3 regions of the Streptomyces sp. NPDC088794 genome follow, and region 1 is predicted to be linked to each of the others. Evidence: predicted binding sites of a transcription regulator. Region 1 holds the regulator's gene; each other region holds the start of a gene.
The links. The regulator HspR, encoded in region 1, represses chaperone genes until heat shock. The targets are predictions, from matches to a motif close to TTGAGNNNNNNNNNCTCAA.
Positions count from the first base shown of each region.

Region 2: the regulator HspR is predicted to act here: its motif matches at 1,763-1,781, upstream of dnaK (molecular chaperone DnaK).
Region 3: the regulator HspR is predicted to act here: its motif matches at 4,098-4,116, upstream of lon (endopeptidase La).

Region 1 covers NZ_JBIVKB010000006.1:342,918-348,277, forward strand. The annotation lists gene ACIP6U_RS20085 (PA14 domain-containing protein) at 1-1,436, shown strand, start outside; gene ACIP6U_RS20090 (PA14 domain-containing protein) at 1,442-3,409, shown strand; gene ACIP6U_RS20095 (heat shock protein transcriptional repressor HspR) at 3,494-3,955, opposite strand; gene dnaJ (molecular chaperone DnaJ) at 3,961-5,154, opposite strand; gene grpE (nucleotide exchange factor GrpE) at 5,188-5,360, opposite strand, start outside.
Region 2 covers NZ_JBIVKB010000036.1:13,417-18,776, forward strand. The annotation lists gene dnaK (molecular chaperone DnaK) at 1-1,716, opposite strand, end outside; gene ACIP6U_RS48210 (OsmC family protein) at 1,860-2,288, opposite strand; gene ACIP6U_RS48215 (hypothetical protein) at 2,410-4,143, opposite strand; gene ACIP6U_RS48220 (ATP-binding protein) at 4,206-5,267, opposite strand.
Region 3 covers NZ_JBIVKB010000024.1:134,945-140,304, forward strand. The annotation lists gene ACIP6U_RS44845 (MarR family winged helix-turn-helix transcriptional regulator) at 1-449, opposite strand, end outside; gene ACIP6U_RS44850 (lysozyme) at 720-1,556, shown strand; gene lon (endopeptidase La) at 1,655-4,075, opposite strand; gene ACIP6U_RS44860 (GNAT family N-acetyltransferase) at 4,346-4,987, shown strand; gene ACIP6U_RS44865 (rhomboid-like protein) at 4,977-5,360, opposite strand, start outside.

The DNA of each region.
Region 1 (5,360 bases):
AGATGGACCTCGCCGGCTACCGCGTCTACCGCCGGCCCAAGGGTTCCAGCACCTGGACCCTGGTGGTGACGACCGCGGCCGCCAAGCGCACGGCCGGTGACTCCCCGCCGCCCACCGGACAGTCGTACTACTACGAGGCCCGCGCCTACGACAGGGCGGGCAACGAGTCGACCGGCACCGCCGACCAGCCGATCACCACGCTGGACCGGACCGCCCCCGCCGCTCCCGTGCTCACCGCCACCGCCGTGGAAGCCTCCAACAACCTCTCCTGGACGGCCTCCGCCGAAGCCGTGCTCTACCGGGTCTACCGCAAGGACGACGAGGACGACGAGGACGCGTACACCCGGATCGCCGAGACGACCGGCACCGGCTACGCCGACACCGGCGCGAGCTACGGCCACGCCTACGACTACAAGGTCACGGCGCTGGACGCGGCGAAGAACGGGCGGGACTCCAACGTCGTCCGCTCCACCCGGTCCATCCTCCCGCCGCAGAACGTGACGGCGACCGTGCCGAGTTACGGCGCGGTGTTCACCTGGACCGAGGCGCCGGGCGGTGACACCGCCGACTACGAGGTCTACCGCTCGACCACGTCCCCGGTGGCGACCACCTACGCGAACCTCACCGACTGCCGCAGCCGCAAGGTCACCACGGACGCGGCCGGCAACAAGGTCCGCACCTGTGTCGACTACGACGGCGACCAGGGCGCCACGTACCACTACGTGATGACCCGGAGGAACACCGCGGGCCGCTGGTCCACCGGCTCCGCCGACATGACCGTCACCCGCCCCGGCGACGAGAAGGCGCCACCGCCCGTGACCGGCCTGACCGCCGAACCCCTTGAGTACGGCGTCAGGTTGGACTGGGCGGACAGTCCGGCGACCGACCTGGCCCACTACGAGGTCTACGAGTACCGGTCGTGCTGCACGCCGGACTTCCTCGGCGAAGTACCCGCCGGCACCTCGGAGTTCGTCGTCGGCCCGGAGGTCGCGGACGGTGAGGAGAAGACCTACGTCGTCGTCCCGGCCGACATCTACGGCAACTACGCCGAATTCACCGGCGCCTACTGGGACAGCCCCGTCGCCTCGGTCACCGTCACCGAGCAGGACCTGCGGCCGACGACCGTCCCCGAGGACACCGCGCCGTGCTCCGTGACCGCGTACACGACCCGCGGCGACGCGGGCGGCATGTACATCGACTGCGCGGACTCGGTCGCGACGGAGGCCGCCGGCATCAACGTGTACCGCTGGGACCGTACGAGCGGCGCCTACGTCCGCGTGACCGACGTACCGCTGGCGCCCACCGCCACCAGCTACGTCGACAGGACCCTGCCCCGCGGCACGACCGTCCACTACCTGCTCTCGGTCGTCGCCCCCGACGGCTCGGAGACCTTCAGCAACGTGGACGCGGCCGTGTCCCTGCCGAGCGGGGAGTGACCCGGGTGAAGACCACCCTCCAGGCGACGGCCGTGGTGCTGACCACCACGGCCGGTCTCCTCACCACCGTGGCCGCGCCCTCCGCATCGGCCGCCACCAGCTGCAACTCCCCTGTTCTGAAGCGGCAGTTCTTCGCGAACACCACCTTCAAGGGCACCCCGAAGAAGACCGACTGCGACAGCGCGGTCGACGAGAGCTGGAGCGGCGCCCCCGCCTCCGGCCTCCCGAAGGACAACTTCGGCGTGCGCTGGAGCGTGACCCGGGACTTCGGTTCCGGCGGGCCCTTCGCCCTCGTCGCCTCGGGGCTCGACGGGATACGGGTGTACGTCGACGGCGTCCGCAAGGTCGACCTGTGGAAGAACACGTCCAAGGCCGTAGGCAAGACCGTCAACGTGACCGTCCCCAAGGGCAAGCACACCCTGCGGATCGACTACGTGAACTGGACCGGCGCCGCCAAGGTCAAGTTCACGTACACGCCCCGCACTTCGGCCACCGTCGACAAGGTCAAGCCGCTCACGCCGAAGGACCCGCTGGTGTCGTACGACACCGCGAGCAACAAGGCGAAGCTGAGCTGGGGCAAGAACGTCGAGATGGATCTCGCGGGCTACCGGGTCTACCGGCGGCTGCGGGACAGCACCAGCTGGACGCGCCTGACCGGCACGACCGGCACCTCGTACACGGACACCCCGCCCGCGACCGGCGCGACCTACTACTACGAGGTGCGCGCGTACGACAAGGCGGGCAACGAATCGGCGGGCACCGCCGACCAGTCGGTCACCAGCATCACGCTGACCGCGCCGTTCGGCCTGGCCTCCTCGGTCACGGACACCGCCGCCGACCTGTCCTGGCGGACGGTGCCCGGCGCGGTCAAGTACCGGGTGGTGCGCACCAATCCGGGCGGCGCCGACAAGGTCACCGACGTCAACTCGAACCACCTCAGCGACGACACGCTCGACCGGGTCACCACGTACTCCTACAAGGTCGCCGCGGTGGACGGCTCCGGTCATCTCTCCCCGTACACCGACACCGTGAACGCGCACCGGCCGCCCGCCGCGCCGCGCGACCTCACGGCGACGGCGGACATCGGCGCCGCGCTGCTGTCCTGGACGGTGAAGCCGGAGGACGCGCGCGTCCTCACCTTCCACGTGTACCGCTCGACGACCCTGCCGGTGAACACGTCCGGCACACCGGTGACGTGCACCACGACGTACAGCGAACGCGCCGACGGGTCACGGCGGTACAGCTGCGGCGACTACGCGGCGGAGGAAGACACCACGTACCACTACGCGGTGACGACGGAGGACCAGGCGCACGCCGTCTCCCTCCCCTCCGCGACGGTCACCGTCACCCCGCTCGCCTCGGACAAGGCGCCGGCCCCGGTGACCGGACTGACCGCGACGGCCACGGAGTACGGCATCGAGCTGGACTGGGCCGACAACACCGAGCCCGACCTGGCCCGGTACGCGGTCTACCGGGGCACGGTCCTCGGCGAGGAGGGCGAGGACCAGGTCTGCTCCATGTCGGAGTGGGCATGGCTGTCCCCGTCCACCTCGCGCTACACGGACGTGACCCTGCCCGACGGCGACCACCGCTGCTACTTCGTGGCCGCGGTCGACACCGCGGGCAACTCCACCAGATGGTCGTCGGGTCCCGTGTACGCCGTCACCGTCGACGAGTTGGACCTGACCCCGTCGGTGGCGACCCCGGAGGACTCACCGGTCAGCCTGACGGCGGCCGCGTCCGACTCGGGCGTCGACCTGGAGTGGAACACGGTCGACTCGGCGACGGGCTACCAGGTCTACCGCTGGAACCCGGCCACCGAGGCGTACGACAAGCTCGCGACCACCACGGACCGCTCCTACGCCGACACCACCGCCGCCCGCGGCACCACCCACCACTACTGGGTGAGCGCGCTGTACGCCGACGGCACGGAGTCGGCACCCGGGGCGGACTGGGCGATCCTGGAGCCGTAGCCGCGATCTGAGCACGTGCCCGAGCAGGACCGGCATGCGAGAGGGGCCCGGAGAAATCTCCGGGCCCCTCCTGCCAGATGGTGACTACTCGGGCTGCCGCTTCGGCCGCCACACCACCAACGCGCTGGTCTGCTGCACCTCCTGGTACGGCACCAGGTCGCGCCGGTACGAGGCGTGCACCGCGGCCTCGCGCTGCTGCATCGCCGCCGCCGCGCCCTCGACCGCCGACTGGAGCTCGGCGACGCGCTGCTGGAGCGCGATGACCTGGTTCTCCAGCTCGATGATGCGCTTGATGCCGGCCAGGTTGATGCCCTCGTTCTGCGACAACTGCTGGACGGTGCGCAGCAGTTCGATGTCGCGGGCCGAGTAGCGGCGACCGCGCCCGGCCGTGCGGTCCGGGGAGACCAGGCCGAGGCGGTCGTACTGGCGCAGCGTCTGCGGGTGCAGGCCGGAGAGCTGGGCCGCCACCGAGATGACGTAGACCGGGGTTTCCTCGGTCAGTTCATATGGCCCCCGGAAATTGTCACTGCGTCGACGGCCGTCCATCACTCTCAAGCTCCCTTCGCGGCCTGGAACAGCTCCGCCCGCGGGTCCTCGCCCGCGGTCGCCTCTCGGTACGCCTCCAGTGCGTCACGAGCCTTCCCCGTCACGTCCTTCGGAACACTCACCTCGACGGTGACCAGCAGGTCCCCGCGGGTGCCGTCCTTGCGGACCGCGCCCTTGCCGCGGGCGCGCATGGTGCGGCCGTTGGGCGTGCCGGGCGGCAGTTTCAGGGTGACCGGCGGTCCGCCCAGGGTGGGGACCCTGACCTCGCCGCCGAGTGCCGCCTCGGAGAACGTCACCGGCACGGTCACCGTGAGGTTGTCGTCCCTGCGGCCGAAGACCGGGTGGGCGTCGACGTGCACGGTGACGTACAGGTCGCCCGCCGGACCGCCGCGCTCGCCCGGTGCGCCCTTGCCGCGCAGCCGGATCCGCTGGCTGTCCGCCACCCCGGCGGGGATGCGGACCTGCATGGTCCTGGAGGACTTGGCCCGGCCGCTGCCCTTGCAGACCTCGCAGGGGGTCTCGGCGATCAGGCCGCGGCCCTTGCAGTCGGGGCAGGGGTCGGTGAGCGAGAAGCCGCCGCCCGAACCCCGGGCCACCTGGCCGGTGCCGACGCAGGTCGGGCACACCCGGGGGTTGCCGTTCGCGTCGCCGGTGCCCGAACAGGCCTTGCAGGGGGACTGCGAGGACATCCGCAGCGGGACCGTCGCCCCCTCGATCGCCTCGGTGAAGCTGAGGCTGACCTCGGTGTCGATGTCCTGGCCGCGCCGCGGCTGGGTACGGGTCGTGCCCGCGCCGCCGCGGTTGAACAGGCCCCCGAAGACGTCGCCGAGGCCGCCGCCGAAGCCGCCGGCGCCTTGGCCGCCACCGCCGCCGCCCTGGGCGCCGCCTCCGAAGAGGTCACCCAGGTCGAAGTTGAAGTTGCCGCCGCCCGCGCCGCCCGGCCCCGGGCGGTAGCCGCCGTTGCCGAAGAGGGCGCGGGCCTCGTCGTACTCCTTGCGCTTCTTGGGGTCGCCGAGGACGTCGTTCGCCTCGGAGATCTCCTTGAAGCGCTCCTCCGCCTTGGCGTTGCCCTTGTTGGCGTCCGGGTGGAACTCGCGGGCGAGCTTCCGGTACGCCTTCTTGATCTCGGCCTCGGTGGCGTCCTTGGGGACGCCGAGGACCTTGTAGTAGTCCTTCTCGATGAAGTCCTTGGTGCTCATCCTCGACGTCCCTCCTTTCGTACGGTGTCTACGTCAGCCCTCCTCAGGGCCGTTGTCCTTCTCGTCATCGGCCTCGACGTCCTCGGCCTTGACGGGCTGCGCCCCGGGCTGGGGTTCGGCGACGGCCACCCGCGCGGGGCGGATGGTGCGCTCGCCGAAGCGATACCCGGGCTGCAGGATCGCCACGCAGGTCGTCTCGGTGACGT
Region 2 (5,360 bases), on a different contig from region 1:
GCTGACGGAGGCGAGTTTCTCCACGCCCGTGCGCAACGCGGCCGTGTCGGCGTCCTGTTCCAGCAGTTCCTTCAGCTCCGTGGCCGCGGCCTCGACCTCGGAGCGGGTCTCGGCCGGGATGCGCTCCTCGTTGTCGCGGACGAACTTCTCGGTCTGGTAGACGAGTTGCTCGGCCTGGTTGCGGGTCTCGGCGGCCTCCCGGCGCTTGCGGTCCTCGTCGGCGTACTGCTCCGCCTCCCGCATCATGCGGTCGATGTCGTTCTTCGGGAGCGCGGAGCCGCCGGTGACCGTCATCTTCTGTTCGCGACCCGTGGCGAGGTCTTTTGCCGACACGTGCATGATTCCGTTGGCGTCGATGTCGAAGGCGACCTCGATCTGCGGCACCCCACGCGGGGCGGGCGGCAGCCCTGTGAGGTCGAAGACGCCCAACTTCTTGTTGTACGCGGCGATCTCGCGTTCGCCCTGGTAGACCTGGATGCCGACCGAGGGCTGGTTGTCGGCGGCGGTCGTGAAGATCTCCGAACGCCGGGTCGGGATCGTGGTGTTGCGCTCGATCAGCTTGGTCATGATGCCGCCCTTGGTCTCGATGCCGAGGGACAGCGGGGTGACGTCGAGCAGCAGCACGTCCTTGACGTCGCCGCGGATGACACCCGCCTGGAGGGCCGCGCCGACGGCGACGACCTCGTCCGGGTTGACGCCCTTGTGCGGGTCCTTGCCGGTGAGTTCCTTGACCAGGTCGGTGACCGCGGGCATACGGGTAGAGCCGCCGACCAGGATCACGTGGTCGATCGCCGCCAACGGCACGTTCGCGTCCTTGATCGCCTGGTGGAAGGGCGTCTTGCAGCGGTCGAGGAGATCGGCGGTCAGCTCCTGGAACTGCGCCCGGGTCATCTTCTCGTCGAGGTGCAGCGGCCCGGCCGCGGAGGCCGTGATGTAGGGCAGGTTGATGGTGGTCTCGGTCGAGCTGGACAGCTCGATCTTGGCCTTCTCGGCGCCCTCGCGCAGCCGTTGCAGGGCCATCTTGTCGGTGCCGAGGTCGATGCCCTGCTGTCCCTTGAACTTCTTGACCAGGTACTCGACGACCCGCTGGTCCCAGTCGTCACCGCCCAAGTGGGTATCGCCGTTGGTCGCCTTGACCTCGATGACACCGTCGCCGATCTCCAGCAACGACACGTCGAAGGTGCCGCCGCCGAGGTCGAAGACCAGCACGGTCTGCTCCTCACCCCGGTCCAGACCGTAGGCGAGCGCGGCGGCCGTCGGCTCGTTGATGATCCGCAGCACCTTCAGGCCCGCGACCTCCCCGGCCTCCTTGGTCGCCTGCCGCTGCGAGTCGTCGAAGTACGCCGGTACGGTGATCACCGCGTCCGTGACGTCCTCACCGAGGTAGGCCTCGGCGTCCCGCTTCAGCTTCTGCAGCACCCGGGCGGACAACTCCTGCGCCCGGTAGCGGGTTCCGTCGATCGAACCCTCCGAGGGGAAACGCCACTCCGCGTCACCCATGTACCGCTTCACCGAGCGCGCGGTGCGCTCCACGTTCGTCACGGCCTGCCGCTTGGCGACCTCGCCGACCAGCACCTCCCCGTTCTTGGCGAAGGCCACCACCGACGGTGTGGTCCTGGCTCCCTCCGCGTTGGCGACGACGGTGGGTTCGCCGCCCTCAAGGACGGCGACCACCGAGTTCGTGGTCCCCAGATCGATCCCGACCGCACGTGCCATTTCGGTCCCCTTCCGCCAGGGCACTTCCCCGACTACAGCACAAAACTTGAGTGCGCTGTTGTCAATGCCGCCTACCCGGAAACGACGATGCCGCGCCCCCGATCGGGGAACGCGGCACCGAAGAAGTGACCAGGCCTACGGGGTCAGGCGAGCTTGGCCGACAGCGTGATGGTCGTGCCGGTGAGCGCCTGGCTGACCGGGCAGTTCTTCTTGGCGTCCTCGGCGGCGGCGACGAAGGCCTCGTCGTCGATGCCGGGAACCGTGCCCTCGACCGTGAGGTGGATGCCGGTGATGCCCTCACCCGGCTGGAAGTTCACGTCGGCCGAGGTGACGAGCTTGGTGGGCGGGGTGCCGGCGCCGTTGAGGGCGTGCGACAGCGCCATGGAGAAGCAGCTGGAGTGCGCGGCGGCGATCAGCTCTTCCGGGCTGGTCTTGCCGTTGGCGTCCTGAGAGCGCGAAGCCCACGTGACCGGCTGCGCCTCGATGGCACCGGAGGAGTCGAAGTTCACGACACCTTGGCCCTCGATCAGGTTGCCTTCCCAGACGGTGTGTGCGGAGCGCGTGGTTGCCACGATTGTTCCTTTCGGGTGGGGCCCCGTGCGGGGCCCGTATCCGGGTGCCAGGACACCATCCGATCACACCTTCGGCCGGTGCACCCACATGACCGGCACGACGGTCGTCCACGCCGTGAGGTCAGCGCACCCGGAACACCGGCCCCCGCGCGCTGAACGGCAGTCGGGCGCCCTGCGGGATCAGGTACGCGTGCTCGCGTCGCACCCGCAGGACGTCGCACCAGCCGTCGGTGATGACCAGGATCGGGGCACCGGGCGGGAAGTCGTCCGCGCGGTGCAGGAGATCGATGCCGGGCTGGAGGACCGTACCGCCGCGGCCGTGCACGCGGACGCGGCCGGCGATCTCCGTCACCGGCACGAACCCGGCGTCGTGCGCGGCCGCGTCGCAGAAGACGACGCGGGCGGCCGGTACGTCACGGGCCTCGGCGTACGAGGCGATCGCGCCGAGTGCCTTGCCGAGCAGGACGCGGTCCATCGAGCCGGAGGTGTCGAGGACCACGCCGAAGGTGCAGCGGGCGATCTCCTCGGGCGGGAAGTACCGGCCCGCGCGCGGGATGTCGGGGGTGGAGGACTGGCGGCGCGAGGGACGGGCGTAGGAGCGCACCGGTTCGGGTCGGGGCACGAACTCGTCGAACCAGCGGGCCAGTCGGGCGTCCCAGGGCAGCGGCGGGTGGCTGAGGGCGCGGATCTCCTCGATCAGGCCGCCGGGCAGGTAGCCGCGCTCCTGCTGCTGGTGCAGGTCGAGGCCCTGGCACAGGCCCCGCCGGTAGAACTCGTCGAGGTCGACGTAGTCGCCGGGCGGGCCCAGCGGGGCGCCGAGCACGTCGCCGACGCCCTTGCCCCGGAGGGTGGCCAGGCGGCGCAGGCGGCGCAGGTCGCCGGCGATCCGGTCGTAGACCTCCTCGGCGGACAGGCCCGTCAACTCGCGGTCGTACAGCAGGCCTTCGGGCATCGTGCCGACCTGCATCTCGCTGAGCCAGCCGTTGACGACGTAGTCGCAGGCGATGTTGAAGAGGTAGGGGTCGCGGGTGCCGCAGCGGTCGCCGTGGCGCAGGGCGGCGTGCAGCATCTCGTGGCCGAGGATGAACCGCCACTCCTCGTCGTCGAAGGTCCGCAGCGGGTTGACGTAGATCTCGCCGGCCTCGGTGTTGACGGCGGCCACCGCGATGCCGTGGGCGCGGGCGAGTTCGGCGTCGGCGACCAGCTTGATGCCGGCCGCGATGCCGCCGAGCAGCGGGTAGGAGGAGACGAACCAGCTCAACGCCCGCTGCCAGGGCCGCAGTTCGGCGATCTGTCCGGTCAGGGAATCGCGGCGGCCGCCCGCCATGTCCATCGCCGCCGACACGGTCCGGGTCAGCGCGGTGGCGAACGCCAGCTGCCAGTCCGGGGGTTGGCCCAGCCAGCCGTGCCAGGGCAGGAGCAGCTGGTCGGCCTCACCGCCCGCCGTACCGCAGTGCTCGTACGCGGCCGGCAGGCCGTCCCGCCGCCAGCGCGCGGCGAGTTGCTCCTCGTCACCGTCCGGATAGGCGGTGGGCAGCTCCTCGGGGGTCCTGCCGATGGTGAAGCCGAGCAGGAAGCGGTTGACGACGACGCAGCGCGCGGCGAGGTCGAAGCGGTCCGGCTGGGTGCGCTCGCCCTTGACGGCCGGTACGTGTCCGAAGCCGAGGTGGAGCACGGCGTGCGCCACCGCCCAGGCCCAGTCGGCCGGTTCGGCCAGGCGTTTCGGGTGGGCGTGCAGGTCGCCGTCGGAGTCGACGCGCACGAGGCCGTCCCGGGGCGCGAGCCGGCAGTCCTCGTGCCGGCAGACGTTGAACTCCACCGCCGCGAGCGCCGGGTTGGCCCCGACCAGGCGCATCCCCTCGGCGAAGGCCTCGGCCGCGAGGTCCCGCTTCTTCTCGCCCTTGGTCCGGGCCCGGCTCACCGACGCGCCTCCACCAGACGCGGCATGTCCCGGGCCGCCTCGACGAGGAACCACGAGGGCAGCACGGGGTTGCCGTCGGCGTCGGAGGCGATGACGGTCTGCGCGACCTCGACGGAGATCTCGGCGAGCTGCACGAGCAACGACTTGGCGCGGTACGCGGTCTGCCGGCCGCTCGCCGACATGTGCTCCTTGCTGACCGGGAGTTCCTTGACCAGCCGGCCGCGGAACGACTCGGCGAGGTAGTACAGCAGGTCGCGGTCCTGCATGCGGTGCGGCCAGCCGGCGTCGCCCTTGATGATGGCCTCGATGCCGTACTGGCTGCGCACGATCTTGACGTACCCGCAGAAGGCGGTGGCGTGCGTGGGCGTCAGCGTGCCGTGCGCGAGCACCTTCAGGGTCTCCTCGTCGAGGTCGCGGCCGAAGGAGTGCAGCGCGTCGGAGAGCATGTGCCAGGAACGGGGCGTGGAGAACGGCTCCTCGGTCTTCGGCGGCTTGGACCACAGGTGGTCGGGCCGGTCGGTGAGGTGGTCCAGGACCCAGGGGTGGACGTCGTTGTTCGCCGCCCACGTCAGCCAGTCCGTGGCGGAGGCCTCCAGGTGGACGTGGGCGAGCCGGTTGACCAGGGCGGAGGCGATCGGGCGGGCGAGCGCGTTGTCGGTGGCGCGGTTGCCGGCGCCGATGACGATCGAGCCCTTCGGCAGCTCGTAATTGCCGATACGGCGGTCCAGGATCAGCGAGTAGAACGCCTTCTGCACGTCCGGCGAGGCCGCGTTCAGCTCGTCCAGGAACAGGCAGTACGGCTCGTCGCGGGCGATCGCCTCCGGCGGGCAGAACACCGAGCGCCCGTCCCTGATCTGCGGCACCCCGATCAGGTCCTCCGGCGCGAGCTGGGTCCCGAGCAGACTCACGCACTCCAGCCCCAGCGACTCGGCGAACTCCCTTACCAGGGAGGACTTTCCGATGCCGGGCGCGCCCCAGAGGAAGACCGGCCGCACGGTGGCGAGGCCGAGCAGCAGTTCGGGGATACGGGCCGGGGTGACGGTGACGGCTGCCTGCACGCAGTTGCTCCTGGGATGGTCGAGGGGGGCGGGCGACATGCGACGTCCGATACGACCAGTGTGTGCGGGGAGCCGATCCGACGCAGCCGATTA
Region 3 (5,360 bases), on a different contig from region 1:
AGCAGCCGGGCCAGTTCGGAGACCTCCCGCCGGTCCCAGTGGGCGAGCTGGCTGACGTACCGGGCGCGGCGGGCGTCGCGGACCTTGGCCACCCGGCCGCGGCCCTCCTCGGTGAGGTCGACCAGCCAGGCGCGGCCGTCGGCGGGGTCGGGTTCGCGGGCGATCAGGCCGAGCTCCTCCAGGGCGCGCAACTGCCGGGACATGGTGGCCTTGCCGACGCCGATGTAGGCCGCCAGCTCGGTCGCCCGCTGCCGGCCGTGCTCGTCGAGGCGTACGAGGAGGCCGTAGGCGGCGGTCTCCAGGTCGGGGTGGACCTCGCGGGCCATCTCGCCCTGGCTGGCCCGGGCGCGCCGGAGCAGGACCGTCAGTTCGCGCTCCAGGGAGAGGTACTCCTGGTCGGCGCCGCTCGGGGCGGAAAGGTGCTCCTGGTCCGCGCCGCTCGGTGTCACCTGTGCCTCCACACGGTGTTCGTCACCGTTCGTACCGTCGTCCACGTCAGCCCCTGCCTCGCTGTTCCCGGGGTTTCCCGGTCCTGAAAGTTTCCGCCGAACGCCGTCGTCGCCGCAGCTCGGCAAGTATTTCGCAGGGCTAGACCAACGGCAGCCTCTGGCCCCTCTTCCCACCTGCTCGTCGAGCTGCGTAGCGTCTCCACCAGACCTTGACTGGCATGCTCACGCCAGCAGAGGCCGTTCCCCCCACCTCTCCCTCGGAGGCACGCCATGCCCGTGCACAGACCCGGATCGGCCCGCCCCGGACACCTCTCCCCCACCCTCCTCGCCTTCCTCGCCGGACTCCTGCTCGCCGCCCTCACCCTCGTCCTCGCCGTCCCGGCCTCCGCCGCCGATACCCCCGCCCGGGGCTCCGCCCGGATGGGCATCGGTGTCCTCTCCCACGACGGCAGCGCCGGCACGCCGGTTCCCGGTGACGCCACCCAGACCGAGGGCGTCGACGTCTCCGGCTACCAGGGCAACGTCGCCTGGGCGACCCTGTGGAGCAGCGGGGTCCGGTGGGCGTACACCAAGGCGACGGAAGGCACGTACTACACGAACCCGTACTTCGCCCAGCAGTACAACGGCTCCTACGACGTCGGCATGATCCGCGGCGCGTACCACTTCGCCACCCCCGACACCACCAGCGGCGCCACCCAGGCCAACTACTTCGCCGACCACGGCGGCGCCTGGTCCCGGGACGGCAGGACCCTGCCCGGCGTCCTCGACATCGAGTGGAACCCCTACGGCGCCGCCTGCTACGGCAAGACCACCGCGGCGATGGTCAGCTGGATCGCCGACTTCCTGAACACCTACAAGGCCCGCACGGGCCGTGACGCCGTCATCTACACCGCCACCAGCTGGTGGACGCAGTGCACCGGCGACTACGCCGGCTTCGCCTCCGCCAACCCGCTGTGGATCGCCCGGTACGCCACCGCCCCGGGGACGCTGCCGGCCGGGTGGAGCTACTACACGATGTGGCAGTACACCTCGTCCGGACCGACCGTGGGCGACCACGACAAGTTCAACGGGGCGCTGGACCGGGTCGTGGCCCTTGCCAACGGCTGACGCGGACAGCACAGCGGACAGGACATGAGACAGGGCGTAGGAAAAAGGCCCGGGCCTCCCTCACGGGACCCGGGCCTTCCCCTATCCGTTGGCGTCCGTCACGCCGCCACCGGAACCTCCGACTCCGTCTCCGCGCCGTTGGTGGCCGGCGACAGGGCCAGTTCCAGGACCTGGCGGACGTCGGTCACGGCGTGGACGTCGAGCTTGTCCAGGACCTCCGCGGGGACGTCGTCCAGATCGGGTTCGTTGCGCTTGGGGATGATGACGGTGGTGACGCCCGCCCGGTGCGCGGCCAGCAGCTTCTGCTTGACGCCACCGATCGGGAGCACCCGGCCGGTCAGCGAGACCTCACCCGTCATGGCCACGTCCGTGCGGACCAGGCGCCCCGACAGGAGCGAGGCCAGGGCCGTCGTCATGGTGACGCCGGCGCTCGGGCCGTCCTTGGGGACCGCGCCCGCCGGGAAGTGGATGTGCACACCGCGGTCCTTGAGGTCCGCGACCGGCAGTTCCAGTTCGGCTCCGTGCGAGCGCAGGAAGGACAGCGCGATCTGCGCCGACTCCTTCATCACGTCGCCCAGCTGACCGGTGAGGGTCAGGCCCGCCGCGCCCGTCTCCGGGTCCGCGAGGGACGCCTCGACGAACAGGACGTCTCCGCCGGCTCCGGTGACCGCGAGGCCGGTGGCGACACCCGGGACCGCCGTACGGCGCTCGGCCGGGTCCTGCGCCGACTCCGGGACGTGGTGCGGGCGGCCGATCAGGGCGCGCAGGTCCTCGTCCGTGACGGTGAACGGCAGCTTCCGCTCGCCGAGTTCGTGCTGCGCCGCGACCTTGCGGAGCAGCCGTGCGATGGAGCGCTCCAGGGTGCGGACGCCCGCCTCGCGCGTGTACTCGCCGGAGAGCTTGCGCAGGGCGCTCTCGTCGATGACCACCTCGTCCTCGTTCAGACCCGCCCGCTCCAGCTGGCGCGGGAGCAGGTGGTCGCGGGCGATGACGACCTTCTCGTCCTCGGTGTAGCCGTCGAGCCGGACCAGTTCCATCCGGTCCAGGAGGGCCTCCGGGATGGCTTCGAGCACGTTGGCCGTCGCCAGGAAGACCACGTCGCTCAGGTCGAGCTCGACCTCCAGGTAGTGGTCGCGGAAGGTGTGGTTCTGCGCCGGGTCCAGGACCTCCAGGAGGGCCGCCGCGGGGTCGCCTCGGAAGTCCGAGCCGACCTTGTCGATCTCGTCCAGCAGGACGACCGGGTTCATCGAACCGGCCTCCTTGATGGCCCGCACGATCCGGCCGGGCAGCGCGCCGACGTACGTACGCCGGTGACCGCGCACCTCGGCCTCGTCGCGGACGCCGCCGAGGGCGACGCGGACGAACTTGCGGCCCATGGCGTGCGCGACGGACTCGCCGAGCGAGGTCTTGCCGACGCCGGGCGGGCCGACGAGGGCCAGGACGGCACCGCCGCGCCGGCCGCCGATGACACCCAGACCACGGTCGGTACGGCGTTTGCGCACCGCCAGGTACTCGGTGATGCGCGCCTTCACGTCCTCCAGGCCGGAGTGCTCGGCGTCGAGGATCGCCTTGGCGCCCCGGATGTCGTACTCGTCCTCGGTCCGCTCGTTCCACGGCAGTTCGAGGACCGTGTCCAGCCAGGTGCGGATCCAGGAGCCCTCGGGGGACTGGTCGCTGGACCGCTCCAGCTTCTCGACCTCCTTGAGCGCGGCCTCACGGACCTTCTCGGGCAGGTCGGCGGCCTCCACGCGGGCGCGGTAGTCGTCGGACTCCTCGCCCTCCTGCTCGCCGTTCAGATCGCGCAGCTCCTTGCGGACCGCCTCCAGCTGGCGGCGGAGCAGGAACTCGCGCTGCTGCTTGTCGACGCCCTCCTGGACGTCCTTGGCGATCGTCTCGGCCACGTCCTGCTCGGCGAGGTGGTCGCGCAGCTGCTGGGTGGCGAGCTTGAGGCGGGCGATCGGCTCGCTGGTCTCCAGCAGCTCGATCTTCTGGTCGGTGGTGAGGAACGGCGAGTAACCGGAGTTGTCGGCGAGCTGGCCCACGTCGTCGATGGCCTGGACGCGGTCCACGACCTGCCAGGCGGCGCGCTTGCGCAGCCAGGCGGTGGCGAGCGCCTTGTACTCCTTCACAAGTTCGGTGACGTGACCGGGCAACGGCTCGGGCACGGTCTCCTCGATCCGGGTGCCCTCGACCCACAGGGCGGCACCCGGTCCGGTGGTACCGGCGCCGATCCGGACCCGGCCGCGAGCGCGGATCAGGGCACCCGGGTCGCCGTCGGCCAGTCGGCCGACCTGCTCCACGGTGCCGAGCACGCCGGTGCTCGGGTAGGTCCCGTCGATCCGTGGGACCAACAGCACCCGCGGCTTTCCGGGCTCGTTCCGGGCGGCGGCCTGTGCGGCCTCCACCGCGGCACGTACATCGGTGTCGTTCAGGTCCAGCGGAACCACCATGCCGGGCAGCACGACCTCGCCGTCGAGCGGCAGCACGGGCAGGGTGAGCGGTGTGGACGTCGAAGCCATGATCTCCCCTTCGGCATTCAAGTTGAGCTATGCCGACTCAATGCGTGGCGCTTCGCGGATGTTCCCGGTTCACCGTTCGCTCTGAGCAAACCGGCGTTGAGCTGGACGTTTACTGGGGGCTGCGCCCCCAGACCCCCGCGTCGGCCCTGAAGGGGCCTTGTCCTCAAACGCCGGACGGGCTGATTTATGCCCCGCCCGATGTGAGGGGTGCCGCCGATCCATGGGTATGTAATAGTCTGACCTCCAGAGCAATCCTTACGGGAGGATGTTGTGAACGACCTCGTACACGCCTGGGTCAGCGGGTGGGTTCTGTCGCGCGGGGCCGCGCCGCCCGTCGAGGAGCCGTGGGGGTGGAGTGTCGACGTGGGGCAGGTCGAGCAGGTCTCCCGGAGGGTGCTGGGGGACATCGGCGACGACGTCGAGGAGACCGTCGTACGGAAGGTGGCGGACTCCGTGACGGGGTACGGCGTCTGGCTGAAGGTGTTCACGGATCCGACGCTGGTACGGGGATGGGTGGGCCCGGGGTGGTGGATCGACCCGAACCCGGGGTTCCTGATGTCCGTACCGCTGACCCGGGACGCACCGCCGGCCGCGCCGGACGGCTACCGGCTGCGCACCTGGACCCGCGGCCCCGTCACCCAGGCAGTGGTGACGGCCCCGGACGGCGCCCTGGCGGCGCGCGGACAGGTCGGCGTCAGCGGGCCGACGGCCGTGGTGGACCGGGTGGAGACGGCCCCGGCTCATCGCCGCAGGGGGTTGGGGGGTCTCGTAGTGCGCACCCTTCAGGCGACCGCGGCCGAACAGGGCGCCCGGACCGGCGTCCTCGCGGGCACCCCCGACGGACGGGCACTGTACGAGCACCTCGGCTGGACCACCGCCGCACTCCTGACGAGCGCCAAGTTCACCGGCTGAGGGTCCCCCGCCACCGGCGGACCACCGGCCACAGCGCCAGCCCTATCGCGAGCGAGAACACGTGCCCCCAGTTCGTCAGGGGATCCGTGAACGCGATCAGGTCCTCGATCAGCATCCCGCCGAACAGCACCACCAACGGCCACCGCACCCACGGGGACACCAGTCCGGCCAGCGCCCCGACACACGTGGCGACGCCGAAGCTGATGCCGTAGTCCATCCGGTGCAGCGAGCTGTCCGGCAGGTGCCCGACCAGCACCGCGAGCCCCACCGGGACCTCCGTCGCGAGGGTCGCCAGGATGTGCCCGGTCAGGAAGACGACCGCCGTACGCGCCCCGCCTATCCGCCGCTCCAGCGCGGTGAGGACGAGCAGGAA